4 regions of the Aminiphilus circumscriptus DSM 16581 genome follow, and region 1 is predicted to be linked to each of the others. Evidence: riboswitches for the same ligand, from Rfam matches in the RefSeq annotation. Region 1 holds a riboswitch; each other region holds the start of a gene.
The links. A riboswitch is a leader RNA that binds a small molecule or an ion and turns the genes downstream of it on or off. The one in region 1 is predicted to bind molybdenum cofactor.
Positions count from the first base shown of each region.

Region 1 (5,367 bases):
CGAGCCGAACCGGAGCGCCGGGCCGCCTTCGAGTTCCGCCTCGGGAAGATGGCCCTTCTCGTAGAGTTCCATGGCGGCGGCGATGGTGGTTCCCGCGCTGATCGTATCCAACCCGAGTTTGTTGCAGAGGAAATTCGCCTTGATGATCGCGGGGAGTTCCTCGATGCCGCAGTCACCGCCGAAGCACCAGATGGACTCGTACTCGGGGCCCTCGCCCTCGAGATCGTCCACTTTCGTCACCCGTCCGCAGGCGATGGGGCAGGCGAAACAGCCGCGCTTTCCCGTGAGGTATTTCTCCGCCAGGGTCTCTCCGGCCTGTTTCTCCGCCTCGGTCATGTAAGCGCTCTGGAAGTTCTTGTAGGGATAGCTGCCGATCCCGTTCACCACGTTCACGAGCACCGCCGTGCCGTAGGTGGGAAGCCCCTGGCCGGTGACGCCGTGTTCCTTGATCTTCTGCATGACGCCACGAAGAGTTTCCTTGAGCGCCTCCGGAGCGGCTGGGGTCACGGTGCCCGAGCCCCGGACGACCACGGCCTTGAGATTTTTGGATCCCATGACGGCTCCCACGCCGCTCCGTCCGGCGGCGCGGTGCTTGTCGTTCATCACGCAGGCGATGAGGGAGAGTTGTTCTCCCGCGGGGCCGATGCAGGCCACCTTGGCCTTGTCGTCCCCCACCGCTTGGATGAGCGCGTCCGTGGTGACGTCCACGTCCTTGCCCCAGAGTTCCGACGCGTCCCGGAGTTCCACCGTGTCGTCCTTGATCCAGAGGTACGCGGGCTTTTCGGCCTTGCCCTCCAGGACGAGATAGGCATAGCCCGCCCGGGCTAGTTCGGCTCCCCAGAACCCCCCGCTGTTGCTCGAGGCGATGAGCCCCGTGAGAGGGCTTTTGGTGACGACCATATAGCGTCCTCCCGTAGGAACGTTGGTGCCGCTCAGGGGGCCGAGGGCGAAGACGAGCTTGTTCTCCGGAGAAAGGGGATCGACCTTCGGCGTCAGCTCCTCGTAAAGGAGGCGCGTGGCGTATCCTCTGCCGCCGATGAAATCCTTCAGCCACTCCTGGCGGAGTTCCTCGCGCGCGATGGTTCCCGTGGAAAGGTTCACTCGCAGCAATGCCTTGGACATGTTCCCACTCCTTCCCTGCCTCACTCTTCCGCCTTTTGGGGCGGAACTGTTTTCCCTGGGTCTTTCGAGCATCTCTCGTCTCTTGCAGCTCTTCATTTCGGGGGCCTTCACTCTCGTTCCTGTCTGTGGGGATACGATTTCTTCTCGTTCTCAGCTCTTCTGTCGCGCCACCTCCTCAGGGGCACCGCACGAGATTGCGGTCCCAGAGACAGTCGCTGCATGCCGGAGAATCACCCCAGCAGTCACTCTCGGTGGTTTTGGGATATTCGCACACGGGAAGCAGGTGGCAGTCCAGGCAGGAGGCGTAGAGAGCCCGCCGGAGGCGCCACCGGAAACTTACGTAGCGCTCGTCGTCCCAGATCGCTGGGAGGGAACGTTCTTTCAGGGAACCGAAGGAGGCGGCCACCACGCTCTTTTCTCGCCCAAGGACCCATTCGGGATAGGTGTGGGCCAGCCGGTAGCAGGGCACCACGGCGCCGTCGGAACGGATCACGGCGCTTTCGGAGCGCACGAAATTGCAGTGCTTTTCCGAGGAAAGGGCGAATCTTGGCAGCAGGGCCGTCACGCCCGCCCGTTGACAGGCGACGAAAATCTTCCGCTGAAGTCGCGCCTCCTCCTCCAGGGAGAGGGGATAGAGGACGAGTTGCGTCAATTCTTTCGTCAGGGGAACGAGATTGCTCATGGAGAGCACCGTCACTCCCACGGAGGAGAGCGTTGCGGGGATATCCGCCGCATGGTCCACATTGGATCTGGTGAGGACGAAGGCGGCACGGAGTTCCGGAAGCAAACGCCCGGCGCGTTTTTTCTCTTCCTGGAGCATGCGGAACGTTTCCAGATGTGCCGCCGCCAGGGTCTCCCGCCCGGGAAGGAGCGCCTGTTCCGCCTCGAAGGAAATGTCCACCGCGTCCACGCCGAGCGCCACCAGTTCGCGGGCCATCTCCCGGGTCACGAGCGTTCCGTTTGTGGTGAGGGAGACGCGCAGGCCCCGCGCCTTGGCGCAGCGTACCGCGTCGAGAAAGCGCGGATGCACCAGTGGTTCTCCGAGTCCGGCGAAGTGAAAGGTCTCCAGGTGGGGAAAATCGCCGACGGACTGAAGAAGATTTTCGTAGACGTTCCAGTCCAGATCACCCTCGCCGTCCTTCCGGAAGAGGCGGAAGCACATGGGGCAAAACAGATTGCACCGGGAGCTCAGCTCGAGATAGAGCTTCCGGAGACGTCGGTCCCGTGGAATGAAGATGATGCTGTCTTCCAGAGAAAATCGGGCCCCCGACGTGGAGTCCATGGGGAAATCGTTCACGCGTTCCTCCTCTTTTTTCTCTCGCTCTTTTTGCGCCTTGGACGGGGGATGGAAACGCGAGAAGGGAGGCCCTCGAGGGCCTCCCTTCTTTGCGAATCCGGCAGGCGGAAAGATTACTCCTTCCACCCATTGCCCGTAGCGCCTCGGAGAGGTGCGACGGGTCGAAGGTGCGTTTATTCTGCTTGGGATCTCTTGCTCATGCGAACAATTTATTTTATTTGGAAAGCATAGCATGTCTTCCCTTTCCTGACAAGATGATGGAAGCCGGAAGCGTGGATATCATTTTTTTGCAGAGGAGCTGCGGCGTCATTTCGGAAAGCTCCGAAAGAACGGGTTTTCTCAATCCGGAACGTGCATTTCCAGTGCGTTCCGGATTGAGGAGTCGTGCCGTGAAATGCCTACCGTGTTTTATCGTTGAAGCCGTCAAAAAAGAAAAAAGAACGCGATTTCTCGAGGAAAGATTCGAATATGACGATCTATTTTTCGGAGAAGAGTGATGGCGATCTTTTTTGACCAAAACTGATATTTGACTAATACTAACCTTTTGACTATCCTTTGACCATCACGAGGGAAAACCGCCGGAAATCCGGCGAACAATACGAGAACGAAGGAGGAGGAGCACCATGAAAAATCTTGTACGGTATTCCAGACCAGCGCCCATGAGTCTCATGCCCGAGGTTGACGAGTTCTTCAGGAGTTTTTCGGATCTCTTCAATGCGGCGAACACGTCCCTGCCGGTGGAGATGTACGAAGAGAACGGCGAAGTGGTCGTTTCCTTGGATGTGCCGGGAATCGATCCCGACAAGATCGAGGTTCGGGCTTTTCCCGATCGGCTCCTCGTCCGGTCGAGCCAGGAGACGGCGGAGGAGTGCCCCGAAGGACGGACCTACCACTGTCGGAAACGGGCGACGAAGGTCAACTACAGCATTGCCGTGCCCGCAGAGGTGGATCCCGAAAAGGTGCGGGCTTCCGTGAAGAACGGCGTCATGACAATCCGTCTTGCCCGGAAGGAGCGCGACGAGGGGCGGGTTGTGGAAATCAAAAACGAGTGACGGAGGAATGTGCCGAGAGAGGGGCGACGCACGCCCCTCTCTCTTTGTCCTTCCGGAAATGACCTGGTATTTCATGAGCCGGGGGTTTCCGGGACCGTTCGGGTGGGTGGTGCGCACGAAAAGGCCGGGGTATTCCTCCGGCCTTTTCGCGTTTCTGGAAGGATTTGGAAGGATTGGAAGAAGTGGCACGCAGCGGTTGTGCCGAATCTGTCCTCGCGCTTTATGGATTCAGGGGGACGAGCCCCTCTTGCGGAATGGTGACGCTACCGAGGATACACCGTCATCGCAAGAGCCGCCTCTGGAGAAATCCCGAAACGATGCTCCGTAAAAGGGCTGGAAGCACGGGAACGTCGAGTTCGTCCGAGGTGTGGAGCACCAGCGCCTCAGAGGGTGCCGTATCTTCATCCGGAAACCGTGACGGGTCTTTTTCGGACCGCCGGCGGCATGTGAGGAGGTGTCCCTGGATGACAATTTCGCAACACCCACTTGACATGTTGGGAAGAAGCGTGTAAAGTGCTCCACAACACAAAAATCCGAGTTGAAGGGAGGCAGGGCGATGCGTTCTCAGAACAAAGAAGTGTTCATGCAGAGGAACAGTTCTTCCGGGAACGACGCGCAGTGCCTCCGGAGTGCGGTATCTTCTCTTCCTGACTCCCGATATTATTACGTGTTCTCCTTTACCAGCGGCCAGTGGCGGTATTACGCCAGTGGCCCTTCGCATTTGGGAACACCGATATTCGGCAGACCGGGGGCAGAAAGCGTATTCTCGGGAGGAGGACGGAAGGGCCGGGTGGCCTGAAACGTCGAAGATCCTCCGAAAGCAACCGGGAAGAGGTAAAGAAGGCAAGGCCGGATTCGGGTTCCCACCGAATCCGGCCTTTTTCGTTTTCCCCTTCGGGGGAGAGAGCTTTTCGAGGAGGTGCTCGAACGATGATGATTCTGGAAGTGGACCGCAGCTGCCCCAAGGGAGACATGGCACGAATGATCCAGCGCGCGGAGGAGCGCGGGTGCTACGCTCGGCTCGTTCCCTGCGAGGACGTGTACTTCATTCTCGTGGACGCCCGCGTGGAGGAGATGGCGAGCCTCGCCGCCGATACTCGGGTGCGTCGCGTGGTGGAGACGAAGAGTTCCTTTCCGCTGGCGAGCCGGGATCTCTGGAGCGGCACCCGCCCCGTGGAAGTCGCGCCGGGGATCTCCGTGGGCGGGAGCGGTGCGGTGGTCATGGCCGGTCCCTGCTCGGTGGAGAGCCGGGAGCAGATCCTGGAGACCGCCTTCGCCGTGAAGGACTCCGGCGCGGCGATTCTGCGGGGCGGGGCGTTCAAGCCCCGGTCTAACCCCTACTCCTTCCAGGGCATGGGCAACGAGGGCATCCGTCTGCTCTGCGAGGCCCGGAAGGAGACGGGGCTTCCTCTGGTGACGGAGGTCATGGAGGCCGAATCGGTGGGGCTGCTCCTTCCCTTCGTGGACATCTTTCAGGTGGGGACCAGAAACATGCAGAACTACTCCCTCCTCAAGGAACTGGGCAAGGTGGACAAGCCGGTCCTTCTCAAGCGGGGCATGTCCGCCTCCATCGACGAGTGGCTCCAGGCGGCGGAGTACATCCTCGCGGGGGGCAACTTCCGGGTCATCCTCTGCGAACGGGGCATCCGCACCTTCGAGACCCGCACGCGGAACACGCTGGATCTCTCCGCCATTCCGGTGGTGAAGTCCCTGAGCCATCTTCCCGTGGTGGTGGACCCCAGTCACGGCACGGGGCACCGACACCTGGTGGCGCCCATGTCCCTCGCGGCGCTCGCGGCGGGGGCGGACGGTCTTATCGTGGAGGTGCACTCCGATCCCGACAAGGCACTCTCCGACGGTCCCCAGTCCCTCAACCCCGCCCAGTTCGGGACGCTC
Region 1 covers NZ_JAFY01000002.1:625,390-630,756, forward strand. The annotation lists gene K349_RS0103630 (aldehyde ferredoxin oxidoreductase family protein) at 1-1,122, opposite strand, end outside; gene K349_RS18510 (radical SAM protein) at 1,298-2,419, opposite strand; molybdenum cofactor riboswitch at 2,488-2,598, opposite strand; gene K349_RS16265 (Hsp20/alpha crystallin family protein) at 3,043-3,471, shown strand; gene aroF (3-deoxy-7-phosphoheptulonate synthase) at 4,402-5,367, shown strand, end outside.

Region 2 (5,367 bases), 580 kb from region 1:
ACCTCGGCGGTGGAGAGAGCGGCGGCGCGCTTTTTGGCGATGTTGTAGTAGGGGCGGATGCGGGTGATCATGGCCTGAAGCGGATAGACCTCGGATTTCTGTCCGCTCGGGAAGGTGTCTCCCGGGCGGATCAGATTCTTTTCCCGGAAGTCCAGGGGATCCATGCCGCACTTCTCGGCGAGCATGTCGATGGCGGTTTCGCAGCCCCAGTAGGTCTGGGGTGCGCCGTAGGCGCGGAAGGCGCCGCACCAGCGGTGGTTGGTGAAAAAGGTGTAGCCGCACCCCCGGAGGTCATCGACATGATAAGGAGCCAGGAAGAACTGGCCGCCCTTGTTGGTGAGGTCTTGGCTGGACTCGGAGTAGGGGCCGTGGTCCACGTACCAGGTGTGTTCGGCGCCGACGATCTTGCCGTTCTCGTTCGCGCCGATGCGGATCTTCATGAGGAAGGGGGAGCGTTTGGGCGTCCGCACGATGTGCTCCTTCATGTTGAGGCGCATGTAGACGGGGCGTCCCGTGGCGAGCACGCACGCGGCGATGAGGTGTTCGTTCGTGGGGGCCACCTTGTAGCCGAAGGAGGCGCCCATGTTGTTCTGGATCACCCGGAGCTTGGAGGGCGCGAGGCCGAGACCGCGGGAGATCATGAGGAGGTGGCGGTAGACGCAGATGCTCTTGGTCTGGACCGTGAGCCGTCCTTCCTCGTCGTAGTAGCCGAAGCCGCAGTCGGTTTCGAGGGTCAAATGAGGCTGGCGGCTGCTGTAGAATTCCTCCTCGAGGATGTGCGCGGCCTTGTCGATGGCCGCTTTTGGATCGTTGCCCTTGATGAGGGGGCGCTTGTTGAAGCAGTTCCGGATGCCGTCGATCTCCTCGATTTCGTCGTAAACCTTGGGGGCGTCGGGCTTCATGGCGTCCTTCACGTGGAGAAGGACGGGCAGTTCCTCCAGCTCGACCTTGACGGCCGCGGCGGCCTCCCGGGCCTGTTTCTCCGTGGCGGCGCAGACGATGGCCACGCACTCGCCCCACTGGCGGATCTTGTCACCCTCTTCGACGATCATCCGTCGCTCCCATCCGTCCGTGGTGGCCGTGGGAGATCCCACCTGGCCGCGGATTCGGTTGGTGCCCTTGTTGGCGAGAATGTCCCCGGCGGTGACGATCTTGGCGACGCCGGGCATCTTTTCCGCGGCGGCGATGTCGATCTTCTTCACTTTCGCATGATGCGTCTCGGGGCAGACCGGCACGGCGAAGAGAACTTCCTCGGGAAGTTTGGTGGCGGCGTCGTCACCGAAGTCCCACGTGCCGGTGACTTTGTAGACGGCGTTCGGGCGGGGATAGCGGCTGCCCCAGACGGAATCGCCGGGCTTGAGCATCTTCGCCAGGTCTTCCATCTCCTTCTCGCCCCGGAGCACCGCGGCGGCGTCCATGACGGAATCCACGATCTGCTTGTAGCCGGTGCAGCGGCAGGCCGTCCAGTGCTTCTGCAGCCAGTCCCGCACGTCCTCCCTCGTGGGGGAGGGGTTTTCGTCCAGGAGCGCCTTGGAGGCCATGATGAATCCGGGTGTGCAGAAGCCACACTGGAGACCTCCATGAACGATGAAGGCCCACTGGAGCGCGTGGAGTTTCGTGGGGGTGCCGATGCCCTCGATGGTGAGGATTTCCGCGTCTTCCGCGACACTCTTCCACGGAACGATGCAGGAGCGGACCACCTTGCCGTCCACAATGACGTTGCACACTCCGCACTGGCCGCAGTCGCACCCGATCTTTGTTCCCGTGAGTTTGAGCTGGTTTCGGATGATCTTGGCGAGCTTCTCCTCCGGATCCGCGATGACGCGATTTGGAATTCCGTTGACCCGAACCGTCTTGACGTGATATTTCTGCATGGCTCTCCGTGCCTCCTCGCAAATGGTGTTGGCCTCTTTCTGCTTCCTGCCGCAGGGCATTATGTCGAATCCAGTATGCGGAGTATGTGTTGGAGGGACAAGATTTTGTGCGAATTGTGCTCCATTTTGGCCTGTTTTGGCCGGAAGGCATTGCGGGAAACCTTTCACCGCAGGGGTTGACAACGAAGGAGTTGTTGGGTAATGTAATGAATAAGACAAAAAAGTATTCAGTATACAAAACCTCCGAGCCGGATCTTCCTAAGGGTGCGTTGGCGCCTAGGGAAACCGGACGACAGGGTGCATCCGGAAACGGATGTGCCTCCCGCTTTCGGAAAGGAGGATGCGTCGGCACTTTTCCTTCTCCGTGGTCCCGGGGAAGAAATGTCGTGTGCATCTTCCCGGCGGGACCCCGCAACGGAAAGAGGCACGCATTCATGACGACCCGATCTCTCCTTCGCTCGGAACTCCTGACGGGCAATCTCGACGACCTGCCCGCCCATATCCTTTCCTCTCTTGCGCCGGAGGCCACGAAACGAATGGTCTTTGCCCCGGGGCGCCATTGGGACGACTATGTGCTGCGCTATTTCACCCTGCCTCCCGGCTGTGCAACGCCCTCCCACCGGCACGAGTGGGAACATCTGGTGGTCGTTCTCCGCGGGCGAGGCAGGATGACGGTGGAGGACGTGCGGATATCGCTGGACCAGGGAGCCTGGGGCTATGTCCCCTCCGGGGCGGAGCATGTCTTCGAGAATTCCGGCGAGGAAGAAGAATTTGCCTATCTCTGCATCGCCCCCGTCGAGGCGGATCCTCACGCCATCAAGACGCTGCGCAGAACTCCTTCCAAGGAACGGCGGGATTTCGGAGGCGGAGGGTTCTTCTGAGTGGTTGCGTTGCCCGTGTGTCGTTCCGGCTCCTCCTGTTTTCGCCCTCTCCGACGAAACAGGGTTTCTCGGGTCGTTCTCCCGATACGTTCCGAATCCGTGCCGCCCGAGCCCTTTCTTTTTCGGTTGTTTCCGGGAAGTTCTCTGTCCCCGAAAAGGCCCCTTCTTCCGGAAGGACTGGTTCCTCTTCTCTCCGTCACGTAAACGGATGAAGTGACCGGAGACGCAGGAGAACCTGTACCTGCACTCCGGGGAGGAAATATTCGTCCATCGCCTGTTCCCGACCGATTTCCCCGTACAGGAGCGTACCGTTCACATCCAGAGCGACCGAGACCATGTCGTCCCTTTCCACGATGCTGCGCACGGAAGCGGAAAACCGGTTCAGCTCCGGTCCCGGCGGGGCCGTTCTTCCCACTCCCACCATCTCGCGAGGCGTGGTTGGAGGCGGACCATGGCCTCAACGCGGGCCTGGTGTCGAATACGAAAGAAGATAAAGAACTTCTGCAAAAGTACGAATGATCTGTGCCGTCGGATGTCGAATGCCATGGCAATTTTTTGCGCAATATGTGCACATGGCTCTGCCTCGGTAAGTGAGGAATGGCGATGAGGCATGGAGAGGCTGGAGAATATGCTTTTTCGTCGCGGCGAGAGTACCGGCGAAGGAAAGGAGAAACGGGCCACCCGTTCGTGCGGTGGGTGGCCCGTTCCTGTGCATGGAGCGGCGGAACGGAGTGGGCTCCAGGTTTGGCTGCGGTGATGTTTACTCGCTCTGAAGAAAAGGATAGGTGAAATCCCTGGGCGGAAGAAGCAGTTCCTTGATGGTGCGCAGGGATGTCCAGCGAAGCAGGTTGTAGGATGCCCCGACCTTGTCGTTGGTCCCCGAGGCGCGTGCGCCGCCGAAGGGCTGGTCTCCCACCATGGCGCCGGTGGTCTTGTCGTTGATGTAGAAATTGCCTGCCGCATGGCGCAGAAGATCCTCCGCGGCAAGGATGGCCTGTCGGTCCGTGGCGAAGATGCTTCCCGTCAATCCGTAGGGAGATGTGGCGTCGCAGAGGCGGAGCGTTTCCTCGTATTTTTCGTCGTCGTAGAGATAGACAGTCAGCACGGGGCCGAAGAGTTCCTCCTCCATGAGGCGGAATTTCGGGTCCGTCGTGAGGATCACCGTGGGTTCCACGAAGAATCCTCTGCTGTCGTCACAGGTACCCCCGTGGACGATTGTCGCGTCCTGGTGGTTTTTCGCGTAGGCGATGCTCGAGCGAAGCGTCTCATAGGATGTTTTGTCGATCACCGCGCCCATGAAATTTCCGAAATCCTCGATATCGCCCACCTTGACGCGGGAGAGCTGGGAGTGCAGCTCCTCCTCGACGCTTCCCCAGAGGGATTTCGGGATGTAGGCCCGGGACGTGGCGGAACATTTCTGCCCCTGGTATTCGAAGGCGCCCCGGACGAGTGCGGTTGCCACGACCTGCGGGTCCGCCGACGCGTGCACCATGGCGAAATCCTTTCCTCCGGTTTCGCCCACGAGGCGAGGGTAGTTTTTGTAGGTTTCGATGTTCGCCGCCACGGTTTTCCAGATCCGCCGGAAAGCCCCGGTGGAGCCGGTGAAGTGGACTCCCGCGAGATCGGGATGGGTCAGCAGCAGCTCCATGTCCTTGGAGTCGCCGGGGAGGAAGTTGATGACTCCGTCCGGAAGCCCCGCTTCAAGGAAGACCCGCATGACGAAGTGGGAGGAAAAAACGCCCGTGGAAGCGGGTTTCCAGAGGATCGTGTTGCCCATGAGAGCCGGCGATGCGGAGAGATTGCCGCCGATGGCGGTGAAATTGAAGGGGCTGATGGCGAAGACGAATCCCTCGAGAGGGCGGTAGTCGAGCCTGTTCCAGGCGCCTTCTCCCTGATGGCCGGGCTGGACCGAATAGATCTGACGCATGTTGTGCACGCCGAAGCGAAGAAAATCCGAGAGTTCGCACGCGGCTTCGATTTCCGCCTGGTGGGCGGTCTTGCTCTGTCCGAGCATCGTCGCCGCGTTCAGTGTCATGCGGTAGGGTCCGGAGATCAGCTCCGCGGCGCGGAGGAATACGGAGGCCCTGTGGTGCCAGGGAGTTCTGGACCATGTTTCCCATGCCGCCCGGGAAGCCTCCACGGCCTGCCGGAGTTCCTCCGGGCCCGCCTTGTGATAAGTGGCGAGCACTGTGCCATGTTCGTGGGGAATTCGAATTTCCCCCAGTCTTCCGGTGCGGATTTCTTTTCCGCCGATCACGAGAGGAATTTCAAGATGCAGAGAGCGCAGCTCCTTCAGTGAACGACGCAGGGCTTCCCGCTCCAGGGAGCCGGGCGCGTAGGAAAGGACCGGTTCGTTTTTCGGCGGCGGAACGACAACAACTCCGTTCATGAGATTTCCGACCTCCCAATTTTGTCGTATCGGCACACTCTCTCCGAAAGAGTGCAATGTGGGCAACCGTGTACCGGGAAGGATGATACATTGGGCCTGGAAAAAATGCAAGTTAGTTGCATTGCATCCAAAATATCTGAAAAACGAGGGGGAAGCTCTGAACAAAGATTTTTCGCTTTTCCTTGACTCGGGTCGCGTCAGGCTCTGCGAGACGCCCTGCGGG
Region 2 covers NZ_JAFY01000002.1:1,200,772-1,206,138, forward strand. The annotation lists gene K349_RS0106275 (molybdopterin-dependent aldehyde oxidoreductase) at 1-1,874, opposite strand, end outside; molybdenum cofactor riboswitch at 2,104-2,229, shown strand; gene K349_RS0106280 (cupin domain-containing protein) at 2,309-2,755, shown strand; gene K349_RS0106290 (hypothetical protein) at 2,952-3,170, opposite strand; gene pruA (L-glutamate gamma-semialdehyde dehydrogenase) at 3,516-5,144, opposite strand.
Region 2: linked by a shared signal. The riboswitch ahead of K349_RS0106280 (cupin domain-containing protein) and the one ahead of K349_RS18510 (radical SAM protein) in region 1 are both predicted to bind molybdenum cofactor.

Region 3 (5,367 bases), 560 kb from region 1:
GAGCGTGTGCGCGTGCGCAGCGGCACTTCTATTTTCCACTTCGCAGGGGAACGCAGCCCTTGGTTTCTCCCGAGGGATCGGCGACGATGCGAACCGCTACACCGTAGGTGTCCAGAATTGCCTGTTCGGTGATCACCCTTTCGGGTGATGCGGGAGGCGAGAGGTGTCCCTCTTTCAGGATGGCCGCGGTGGTTCCCGCAAGGAAGGCCTGCTCCGGTGCGTGAGTGGACATGAGCACCGCCATTCCCTCGCCGGCGAGGCGTCGCAGAATCTCCAGAAACCGGATCTGGTTTCCGAAATCCAGATGGGTCGTGGGTTCGTCGAGGAGAAGAATCCGCGGTTCCTGAGAAAGCACCGAGGCGAGGAGCACGAGCTGGCGTTCCCCGCCGCTGATTTCCGTGTAGGGTTTTGCCGCCAGGGAAGAGATGCCGAGGCGCTCCAGCGCGGCCCAGGCGATGCGGCGGTCTCGGAAGCCGGGTTTGCCGAGATAGGAAAGGTGGGGCGTGCGCCCCATGAGCACCACGTCGAGCACCGCGTAGGGAAAGGACGGAACGTGGTGCTGGGGAACGTAGGCCACGTGTCGTGCGAATTCCCGGCGGGACAGGTGTGCTGTCGGGGTCTCCCCGAGGTGGACGCTTCCCTCCCGGAGCGGAAGAAAGCCGGCGATGCATTTCAAGAGCGTGGACTTTCCCGTGCCGTTCGGCCCCAGAAGACAGAACACCGCTCCCGGCTCCAGGGAGAAACTCACGTTCCGGAAGATCCACCGGAACTCGTCGCCGTGCCCGTAGGCGAAGGCCGCGTTCCGCACCTCCAGGCGCATCACCATCCCACCTTTTTCCGTGAGAGCATCCAGGCGAAGAGCGGTGCGCCCACAAGGGCGGTGAGAATTCCGAGGGGGATCTCCATTGCCGTGGCCGCCCGGGCGCAGTTGTCCACCAGAAGGAGAAAGGTGCTGCCCAGGGCGAGGCAGGCGGGAAGAAGCCTCCGATGGTCCGGTCCTACGAGGATGCGCCCCACGTGGGGGATGACGAGCCCCACCCAGCCGATGATTCCGGAGAGGCAGACCGACGAGGCCGTGACAAGGGTGCAGATCGTGAGGATCATTGCCCGCTCCCTTCCGGCGTTCACGCCCATGGCCTTGGCCTCCTCGTCCCCCATGGAGAGAATGTTCAGGCGCCACCCGAGCAGGAGCAGCAGGAGCGTTCCGCCACCGATGAAGGGGCCCACGGCGCGAAGGTTCTCCGGCGTCACCCGTGCCATGGAGCCCATGAGCCAGAACACGATGGCGGGAAGTTTCTCGTAGGGATCGGCCACGAACTTGATCAGGGACGTGAGGGATGAGAAGAAGGCCCCCACGATGACTCCTCCGAGGATGAGCACGAGTGTCGGTGCTCCCCGGTAGAAGCGACCGATGCCGAAGGTGAGCGCCACGGCGAGGATGCCGAAGAGCAGGGCCGAGAACTGGAGCACGAAGAGGCTTTCCGAGAGGAGGATCGCCAGAGCGGCGCCGAATCCGGCGCCGGAGGCGACGCCCAGGAGGTAGGGTGAGACCAGAGGATTGCGGAACACGCCCTGAAAGGCCGCTCCCGAGAGGGAAAGCCCCGCTCCGACGAGCATGGCCGCGGCGATGCGGGGAAGGCGCAGCCGGAAGAGTACCGTCTCCATGGAACTCTCCCAGTCCGGGGAGAGGGGAAGCACCCGGGAGGCGAAGATCTTCAGCACCGTCGGCAGTGGGATGGGGTAACGGCCGATGGCGAAGGAGACGAAGAAGAGAACCGTGGGCAGGAGAAAGAGGAACAGAAGCGTTTTCTTCGGAACGCCTGGAGGTCCGAGGAGTTCGCCGCCGGATGCGTCGGAAAGGCTCCCCGGATCGGAGGAGGCGGAGAGATCCGGGGAGTTCTTGGGCACGTCCATGGCGTTGCGGGGACGACGGATGCTCAGTGTTCCCCCGAATAGGGAACGCCGTAGAAGCGGGTGTAGAAGTCGTTCGCCGCTTCCTGGAGATCCACGTCGGCGAAGAGGTCCGGATAGAGTTTCTTGGCCATCCACAGCTCACCCAGGGCCATGGACTCCGGGCAGGGGTGTCCCCAGGGTTTCACGTACTCCGGCGTGAGGTAGACCTTGCCGTCTTTCACGGCGTCGAGCTGTGCCCAGGTTCCTCCCGCGCGGATTTCGTCGAAGACCTTGCGGTACCGGTCCTGCACGAAGATGACCTGGGGTGCCCAGAGGAGGATCTGTTCCATGGAGACCTGCTGGTAGCCGTCGAGTTCCGCCGCCACGTTTTTGCCGCCCGCCCGGTCCATGATGACTCCGGTGTATTTGCCGGAGCCGTAGGTGTACAGATCGGGGTTCGCCATGTAGCAGCGGATCTTTTTCTCCTCGGGGACGTCGGCGAGGCGCGTGCCCACCAGCGCGCGCTTTTCCATGATGTAAGCGGTGAGTTCCGCCGCCTTGTCCTGGGTGCCGAGGACCTCGCCCATGAGGGCGATGCCGTCCTTCATTCCCTCCGTGTAGGCCTTGTCCGGATCGACAAGCTTTGGGTTCAGCCGGGAGGCTTGTTCGTAGTCCGCCCGGTAGAACGAAAAGGCCACCACGGGGAGTCCCGCCTTTTCCATTTGTTCGATGAACTCCTTGGGGAAATAGTGGGTGACGATCACCAGGTCTGGCTTGAGGGCGAGCACTTCCTCCACGTTCACGGCCCGGAGTCCTCCGGGCATGGGCAGCTCATTGAGTTTGGGCCAGACTTTGAGGATCCCCTCGGAGAGGTCCTTCTTCCACGTGTCGAGAATGCCCACGAGACGGTCTCCCGCCTGCATCTCGAGCATCAGGTTGAGCGCGTGATGCTGCAGGCAGACCACGCGCTCAACCTTGTCCGGAATTGCCACGGTCCGTCCTAGCTGATCCGTCACGGTCCGCGCCGCTGCGGGAAGGACCGTGACGAACAGTGCCGCTGCGACGAGAAGCGCCGTGAACCCCTTTTTTCCGATGCTGCCGTGCCTTGTCATTGCGTCCTCCACTCCTTTCGGGAAATAAAAAACGCCGCCTCCGGGGCAGGAGGCGGCGTCAGAATGAGCGCCGCTTCCTCCTTTCCAAGCGGGAGGCGCACCTGTTTCCGGGTACGCCCATTGGCCGTTTCCCCTAGGCGGTGGTGGACGCCCTTAGGGAAGACGGCTCGGAGGCCGTTTTCGCGGGCAACTGTAACATGCATGCAGGATTGACGTCAAGACGCGGTGCCGATTTGGGCGGTGAAGGGAATAAAGCCGCGTCTTTCGAGAATCGCCGTTCCTTCCGGCGAAAGGAGTAGTTCCAGAAACGCCTCCGCCGCTTCGGGATGTTTCGCGCTTTCGGGAATCGCGGCGCCGTAGACGATGGGTTCCCCCCGCACGGTGATCGTTCCTCCCAAGGTATGGAGTTCCACCGAGGCCTTTTTGTAGAACGGGGCGTGTCGAGGATCGCCGAGGTTGATCTCCCCGGGAAGCGGGACGGTGCGGAAGCCCAGATCCACCGAGGAAGAGCGGTAGCGTATCATGTAATCGATCACGCCCGAACGGGCCATGGCGTTGATCTCGTGGGTCGGCGTCTCCGCCGGCAGGACGAGGCGCCGGGGGTTGTCCAGAATGCGCGCCGCAAGCCCGGGACGTCCGTAGTGGAGTTCGGCGAGCTGCAGCACCATGAGCGTGCGGTAGCCGCCTGGGTCCGCGTCGGGGGGCGTGGAGGCGAGGCACACCTCCGGGTCGGCGAGAAGCTCGAACCAGTTCGCCTCGTTCACCTGTTCGGCGAACCGGGAGGCGCCGGAGAAGCTCAAGACCTTTGCGTTGCAGGCGAAGCGCACGGCGCGGATCAGTTTTCCGCTTCCGCGGAGCAGATCCTCGATGTTTCGGTAGTCCGCCGTGAGATACAGGTCGCAAGGCGATCCCCGGAGGATTTCCTCCGCCAGAGCGACGCTGCCTCCACCTCTGCCGAGAAGGGAGAGATGCGGAAACCGCTCCGCGAGACGGTGGCGCAACTCTTCCATCACTCTGGAAAGGCTCCCCGCGTGCAGGATGTGCAGTGTCGTTTCGTGCATGGCCGTGCCTCCTCGTATGCCGTGTCATGGTTTCCCCCGCTCCGTTTCTTGGCGGAACGGCTGCATTGCCATTCCGTCGGCAGAGTCGCTTCGCCGATTCGAAGACGATCCAGTCCGTAAGGAATCCCGCGTGTTGACAGAGTGGTGTCGCAGTGCCTAGAGTGGATAAAATCACGCTTCTTTCAAGCAAGGGGGAATCCCCGTGAAATATGGCTCCTTCGAGTTTTCCCTGCGTGAACTCGCCGGTTCCATGGGTGATTTCGGCACGCTCTTTCCTCTCGCGGTGGGGTACATGGTGACCTGTGGCCTCGATCCGTCCGGTTTTCTCGTCGTGATGGGTCTCGCCAACATCGTCACGGGTCTCGTGTACCGTCTGCCGCTTCCCGTGGAACCCATGAAGGTCCTTGCCGTGACTGCCGTGGCGGGACACTGGCCCCCCTATCTGGTCTTCGCATCGACCTTCACCATGGGGCTCGTGTGGCTCTTCTTCGCCGCCACGGGTCTCATCGACCGCGTTGCCAAGATCACGCCTCCCTCGGTGGTGCGGGGAATCCAGGCATCCCTGGGGGTGCTCCTCGCCATGGAGGCGCTGCGCCTCATCGACGGGGACCTGCTGCTCGGCGTCGCCTCAGTTCTCGTGGTGCTCCTGCTTCGGGACAACGCCCGCGCCCCCGCGGCGCTCGTGCTCATGGGCATGGGGGTGGTCATCCTCGCCGTGCGGGGAGATCTCGCGTCCCTTCCGGGAATTCGATTCTCATTGCCCCCGTTGACGGGCTTCGCCCTGGGAGACATGTGGCATTCCCTGGTCCAGGGCGGTTTCGCCCAGATCCCCCTCACGGCCACCAACGCGGTGATCGCCACGTCCGCCCTCATCAGCGAATACTGGCCGGACCGGCGGATAAGCGAACGACGCCTTTCCCTGAACATGGGCATCATGAACTGCGTCGGGGCCTTTCTCGGCGGTTTTCCCCTCTGTTCCGGCGCGGGAGGGCTCGCGGGGCAGTACTACTTCGGCGCCAGGACGGGCGGGGCCAACATCATCGAGGGAGTGCTCGAGGTCACGCTCGGGCTCTTTCTCGGCAGTTCGCTGGCACGGCTCTTCGAGCGCTTTCCCGGCGCCATCATCGGCGCCATGATGCTCCTGGTGGGGCTCCAGCTCACCACGTCACTGGTCCTCGTGAAGCGCGACCGGCATCTGCTTCCCCTCCTCGCCACCCTTTCGGTCTCTCTGGCGACGAACATGGCCTTCGGCTTTCTCGCGGGGCTCTTCGCACACCACATCCTGCTCCCGCGCATTTCCG
Region 3 covers NZ_JAFY01000002.1:1,182,805-1,188,171, forward strand. The annotation lists gene K349_RS0106180 (ABC transporter ATP-binding protein) at 29-820, opposite strand; gene K349_RS0106185 (FecCD family ABC transporter permease) at 820-1,908, opposite strand; gene K349_RS0106190 (ABC transporter substrate-binding protein) at 1,938-3,005, opposite strand; molybdenum cofactor riboswitch at 3,068-3,190, opposite strand; gene K349_RS0106195 (extracellular solute-binding protein) at 3,221-4,066, opposite strand; gene K349_RS0106200 (putative sulfate/molybdate transporter) at 4,269-5,367, shown strand, end outside.
Region 3: linked by a shared signal. The riboswitch ahead of K349_RS0106190 (ABC transporter substrate-binding protein) and the one ahead of K349_RS18510 (radical SAM protein) in region 1 are both predicted to bind molybdenum cofactor.

Region 4 (5,367 bases), 570 kb from region 1:
AGAGCATCGAGGGATTGGATTTTTGACATGATGTTCACCTCCGGATCAGGCTTGGGCGTACTCGGCGAGTATGCCCTCGATGTCCTTGGGCACGACTCGTCCGTACACCTTTTCCCCCACGATGACCACCGGAGCCAGACCACAGGCCCCCACGCAGCGGAGTGTGTCCAGGGAGAACTTTCCATCCTCCGTCACTCCTCCGACGGAAATGTTCAACTGTTTGGACAGTTCCGCCACGATATCTTCGGCGCCTCGGACATAGCAGGCGGTTCCCATGCAGACCGAAATGGGGAAACGTCCCTTGGGTGTCATGGTGAAGAAGGAGTAGAACTTGACGACACCGTAGACCTTGGCGAGGGAGAGTTCCATGTGTTCCGCCACGAATTCCTGAACCTCCCGGGGAAGATAGCCGAAAATCCCCTGGGCTTTGTGGAGGACGGTGATGAGTTCTCCCTTCCGATCCGGAAGCGAGGCGATGAAATCCGCAAGTTCAGTGAAGCGCGGATCCTCTTTGACAGAGCATGTGCACATTGCATGGCCTCCTTTTTCTTCAATAGGGGGTGGATGATTTCCGCCCGGGTGCCTTGCGACGACACGCACCCGCTGTTTCGGCACTTTCGAAGGAAAGATGTCGAAACCGGCCCTGCAATCCCCTGCATACACCATATCGTGAAAAAAATCTCTAGTCAAGGCAAAAAAACACGCCTCTCCTCCTTTCCGCAAGGTGAATTCCCACATTCGCCTTGCAAGAAGGACGCTCGGGCGATTTTTTTACGTGTATTCGGGCTTCGAAGGCGGGAGAAAGCGAAATGTGTTACGGAGTCGGATGTCGCACGTACGGACCCGAATCAAACATACAGCCCTCCTCCTTCCTCATGGAGAGAAACAGGTTTACATAATATGTATTACAGCGAAGAATGCAACGCCGCTTTTCTTCGAAAAGGAACAGGTGTTTCCGACGGTCTTCGTCGATTCCACGGGGTGTTCCGTGTTCTCGGTTCATTCCCGCGTTGCGGGTGTGTTGCCTCCGTTGAGTCCCTTCCTGAGGGAGGACAGATCCCCCTTGCGGAGTACCGCAATGAGTTCCGCCACCACGGAGATGGCGATCTCCTCGGGTGTCTCCGCCCGGATGGGAAGGCCGACGGGCTGGTAGATACGGTTCAGATGGGCTTCCGAGACTCCTTCGTCGAGGAGGCGTTTCCGAACGAAGGCGATCTTGCGCATGGATCCGATCATGCCCACGTAGGCGGCGTCGCAGTGTTCGATGGTCTTTACCACCTCTGAATCGAGGGCGTGTCCTCTGGTGGCGATGACGACGAAACTTCGTCCGTGCAGCTTCAGCCCTCTGTCGAAAATTTCCTCCAGGGGGCAGGCGATGGTGGTGCCCCAGGGGATGTTTTCGGCGTTGGCGAATTCCTCCCGCTCGTCCCAGACGAAGACGCGAAATCCAGCGAACTGTCCTGCCTGGGCAAGGGCTTTGCCCACGTGTCCCGCGCCGAAGATCACGAGTTCCCGTTCCCGACCGACGACTTCCAGAAAGACGGAGATGTCGCCGCCACAGGCGGCGCTGTTCGGATCCGATCCGTCGCAGTGAAGTCCTTCCTTGTAAAGGGCGTGATCTCTTTCTGAATTCAGCAATGCCAATGCTTCTCGAATGGTGTGGTGTTCGAAGACGCCTCCGCCCACGGTGCCGGAGATGCTTCCGTCGGGGCTCACCCACATGGAGGCGCCCACATTTCGCGGTGTGGAGCCCTCCACGTCGACCACGGTGCACAGAACTCCCGGAACGCCCTTGGCGAGGTCTTTCATGATCTGTTCGAGAATGGCCTGATTCATCGGTACTCTCCGCTCCCTTCGAATCGCATGAACAACTCTGCATCGCCCTTTGTCGCGTGTGTCGTCCCAAAGGAACGGTGTGTTTGTTTCTCCGGTGTTTCGGATGGCGTCGTGATAGTGTTTCAACAGTGTCGCTGTGGTGTTCCCGAGAGGGCCACGTACCGTTTCGAAGGCCTGCCCACGGGTGCTACATCAAAATCGATGGTCACCTGGGATGTCTCGGCGAGATACTCGAGGTAGCGCCGGGTCGTGGAGCGCCCCATGCCGAGATGTTCCGCCGCTTCGGAGGCGGAGAGCCCCCCTGGGGCATCCCGGAGGAGTCGTTTGACCTTCTCGAGGATGCGATTTTGAATTCCCTTGGGAAACACGCTCGAATCGGGGGGAATGGCGCCTCGTTTCAGCCCTACCAGGTGATCCAGTTCGTCCTGCCGCCAGGGAGTACGGCGGGTCACCAGTTCTCGATGGAATGTGCGGTATGCCGAGAGCGCTGCCCGGAGACGGGAGGAAAGAAAGGGGCGGATGAGGCAGTCGAAAGCGCCCAGACAGATCGCGCCGCGAATCACATCGGGCTCTTCCGGACGGACAAGGACCACCCAATCCAGCCGGGGATAGTCGCTGCGGGCCTTGCGGAAGCCCTCGAGTCCTCCCAGGCCGGGAAGGGCGAAGTCGAGCACCACTAACTGGGGAGGTTCGTCGGCGAGAAAGGAGAGGAGCGTTTCACCGGAACCGACTTCTCCGACAAGGCGGTAGCCGGGTTGCTCTCGCACCAGATCGGCATAGAGGCTTCTCTGGGAGGAATCCTGTTCGGCGACGATCGCGTCGAGAGAATGGGGTACGAACGGACCTCTCATGACCGAATCTCCCGGGTGAGGTCGCTTGACCCGACGATACGCTCGAGTGCAGGAAAAACGGCTTCGAAACACGAAAAAAAATTGCACGGGAAACCGGGCACCATAGGAGGCTTCCTCCTTTCCGCACGGGAGGCGGTCGCGTTTCCACGACAACCCTATCGGTCGACATCCGTGGGCCTGGGCCGTTAGGAACGTCGACTCGGAGGCTCTATCATTTTGAACATACATTATACGTGATCCTCCGAATTCGTGCAATTTCCCCGCATGAGTGGGAAAAGGGCCTCTCTCTTGTGTCCCTGCCTTTTCACAGTGGGGCAAAGCAGCAATTTCTCCGGAGCGATGTTTTCGTGGCGCGTAGAACGGGCGGGACTCCATGCGACGAGGCTGTCCGCGTCGCATGGAGGACATCGCTGGCCGCAATTCTCCCGAGGAGACGTGGCGGGGTTTTTCTCGTTCGGTGCACGGCGGAAGAAGGGGACGCAGCCGGCTCTCCGGCGCGTCGATCAGGAGCGGAGAACCGCTGCCATGCGCGAGAAGGCTTCCTCCAGTTTTTTCTCGTCCACAGTGCAGGCGATGCGGATGAAGTCACCGCATGTCTCGCCGAAGGCGATGCCCGGGATGAGGGCGACACCGGCTTCCTCCAGCATACGGAGCGCGAAGGCGTCTCCGTTCATTCCCGTTCCGGAAATGTCGGCGAAAAGATAGAAGGCTCCCTTGGGAAGTGCGGCATTGACGCCGGGCAGTTCTCTCGCCAGGGACGCGGCGTGCCGGGTCCGTCGCCTGTAGGTGTCAACGATGGCACGTTCCGCATCCTGAGCCTCGCTCAGTGCGAATTCGGCGGCGCGCTGCACCATGCTGTTCACCGAAAGGGTCTGCACGATGGCGAGGATGTCCATGGGTTTGAGGAGTTCTTCCGGCCCCATGGCATAGCCGATCCGCCAGCCGCACATGGCGTAGGATTTGGAGAATCCCCCGATGGTGAGAGTCCGCTCCCGCATGCCCGGCAGGGTGGCGAAGGGGATGTGACTTCCCTGAAAGACGTAGGACTCGTACAGTTCGTCGGAGAGAACGCACAGGTCCTGTTCCAGGGCGACGCGGGCGATGCCCTCCAGTGTCGCCCTGTCGAAGACGGCCCCCGAAGGATTACAGGGAGAGTTGACGACGAGCGCCTTTGTTCGGCGGGTGACGGCCCGGCGCAGGTCTTCCTCGAGGGGGAGAAAATGGTTTTCCTTCCGGCAGGGGACTGCCACGGGGACGCCCTGATTGTAGCGGACCTGCTGGGCGTAGAAGGTGAAGTAGGGTTCGAGCAGAAGGACTTCGTCGCCCGGTTCGAGCAAGGTCTGGAAGGCGAGCCAGCACGCCTGGGAGCCGCCGGTGGTGACGAGGATCTCCTCCGGATCCTGGACGAAGCCGTATTTATCTGCCCAACGGCGGCTGACGGCCTCTCGGAGGCTGAGATTTCCCCGGCTCTGGGCGTAATGTGTCTCACCGGCCAGCCCGGCCTGGCGGGCCGCTTCCACAATGCGTGGGTCGGTGGGGATGTCCGGTTCGCCGAGGGTGAGGTTGATGAGTCCCGTCCGTTTCGCTGCGGCCTTGAACATTTGCATCATCGCCGAGGGTTCGAGTCGGGAGAACCTCACGGCAACGTGTCGTTCCAGGCTCACGGTGTCCCCGCCCCCTCCTTGGCGTCGTTTTTCGCCGTCTTTCGGGCGGCCCGCTCGGCCCGCATGGCGGTCTTCTTCGCGTGGGGGTCTCCGTGGGCGGGTACGATGCAGACGAACACGAAATCCTCGTCCCCCGGGTTCTCGAAGACGTGCTCCACGTCGGGGGGGACACGTCCCCACCGTCCTGCCGCGAGATCGATCGATTCACCCTGGACCACCACACGGCCATGCCCTTTGAGGGAGAGCACGAAATGATCCCAGGCGTGTCTGTGCGGAGGAATTTTCTCCCCCGGGGGCAGGGTGAAATGGCGCATCACGTAGTCGTCCCAGAACTGCCCGGGGCCGAAGATGATTCGTTTCCGCACGTTCGGAGCCAGTGCGGACGCATCCCAGAGGGGCAGATCCTCGACGAGCCCCCCCTGTCCGACCTTCGTCTCTTCCGACATGTTTGTCGCCTCCCTTTCGCGGAGTGGTACGACCGGGAGATGCGGCCCCGTCGTCACACGGTTCCGCATTTCCCGGAGAAGGATCCAAACGGATCGTTGATGGAACCCTGGGCGCCCCGTCTCGGAGACGGAGCGCCCAGCAGGTTATTTCTTCATCGCTGCGAGAATTTTCTCGGGGGTGATGGGCAGGTCCTTCACCCGGGCGCCCACGGCGTTGTAGATCGCGTTCCCCACCGCCGCGTGTGGCGCGGAGAGGGGCATCTCGCCCGTCCCGGCGGCGCCGAAGGGGCCGAATTCCCGGGGGGTTTCCATGTGGATCAATTGGATGTCGTCGGGGATGTCCTTGATGTAGGGCAATCCGCAGGCGAGAAGATTGTTGTGGGTCTTCACGTCCACGAAGTCCTCCTTGATGGCGAGGCCGATGCCCTGGGCGATGCCGCCCATCTGCTGGCCGTCCACGACGAGGAAATTGTTGATCTTGCCCACGTCGCCGCAGAGGGTGAACTTCTCCACGGTGGTTTTGCCGGTCTTGGTCTCCACGGCTACTTCGGCGAGGAAGATGCCGAACAT
Region 4 covers NZ_JAFY01000002.1:1,194,915-1,200,281, forward strand. The annotation lists gene K349_RS0106235 ((2Fe-2S) ferredoxin domain-containing protein) at 1-29, opposite strand, end outside; gene K349_RS0106240 (NADH-quinone oxidoreductase subunit NuoE family protein) at 46-531, opposite strand; gene K349_RS0106250 (XdhC family protein) at 1,000-1,836, opposite strand; gene K349_RS0106255 (response regulator) at 1,959-2,687, opposite strand; molybdenum cofactor riboswitch at 2,786-2,904, opposite strand; gene K349_RS0106265 (pyridoxal phosphate-dependent aminotransferase) at 3,191-4,351, opposite strand; gene K349_RS0106270 (cupin domain-containing protein) at 4,348-4,797, opposite strand; gene K349_RS0106275 (molybdopterin-dependent aldehyde oxidoreductase) at 4,942-5,367, opposite strand, start outside.
Region 4: linked by a shared signal. The riboswitch ahead of K349_RS0106255 (response regulator) and the one ahead of K349_RS18510 (radical SAM protein) in region 1 are both predicted to bind molybdenum cofactor.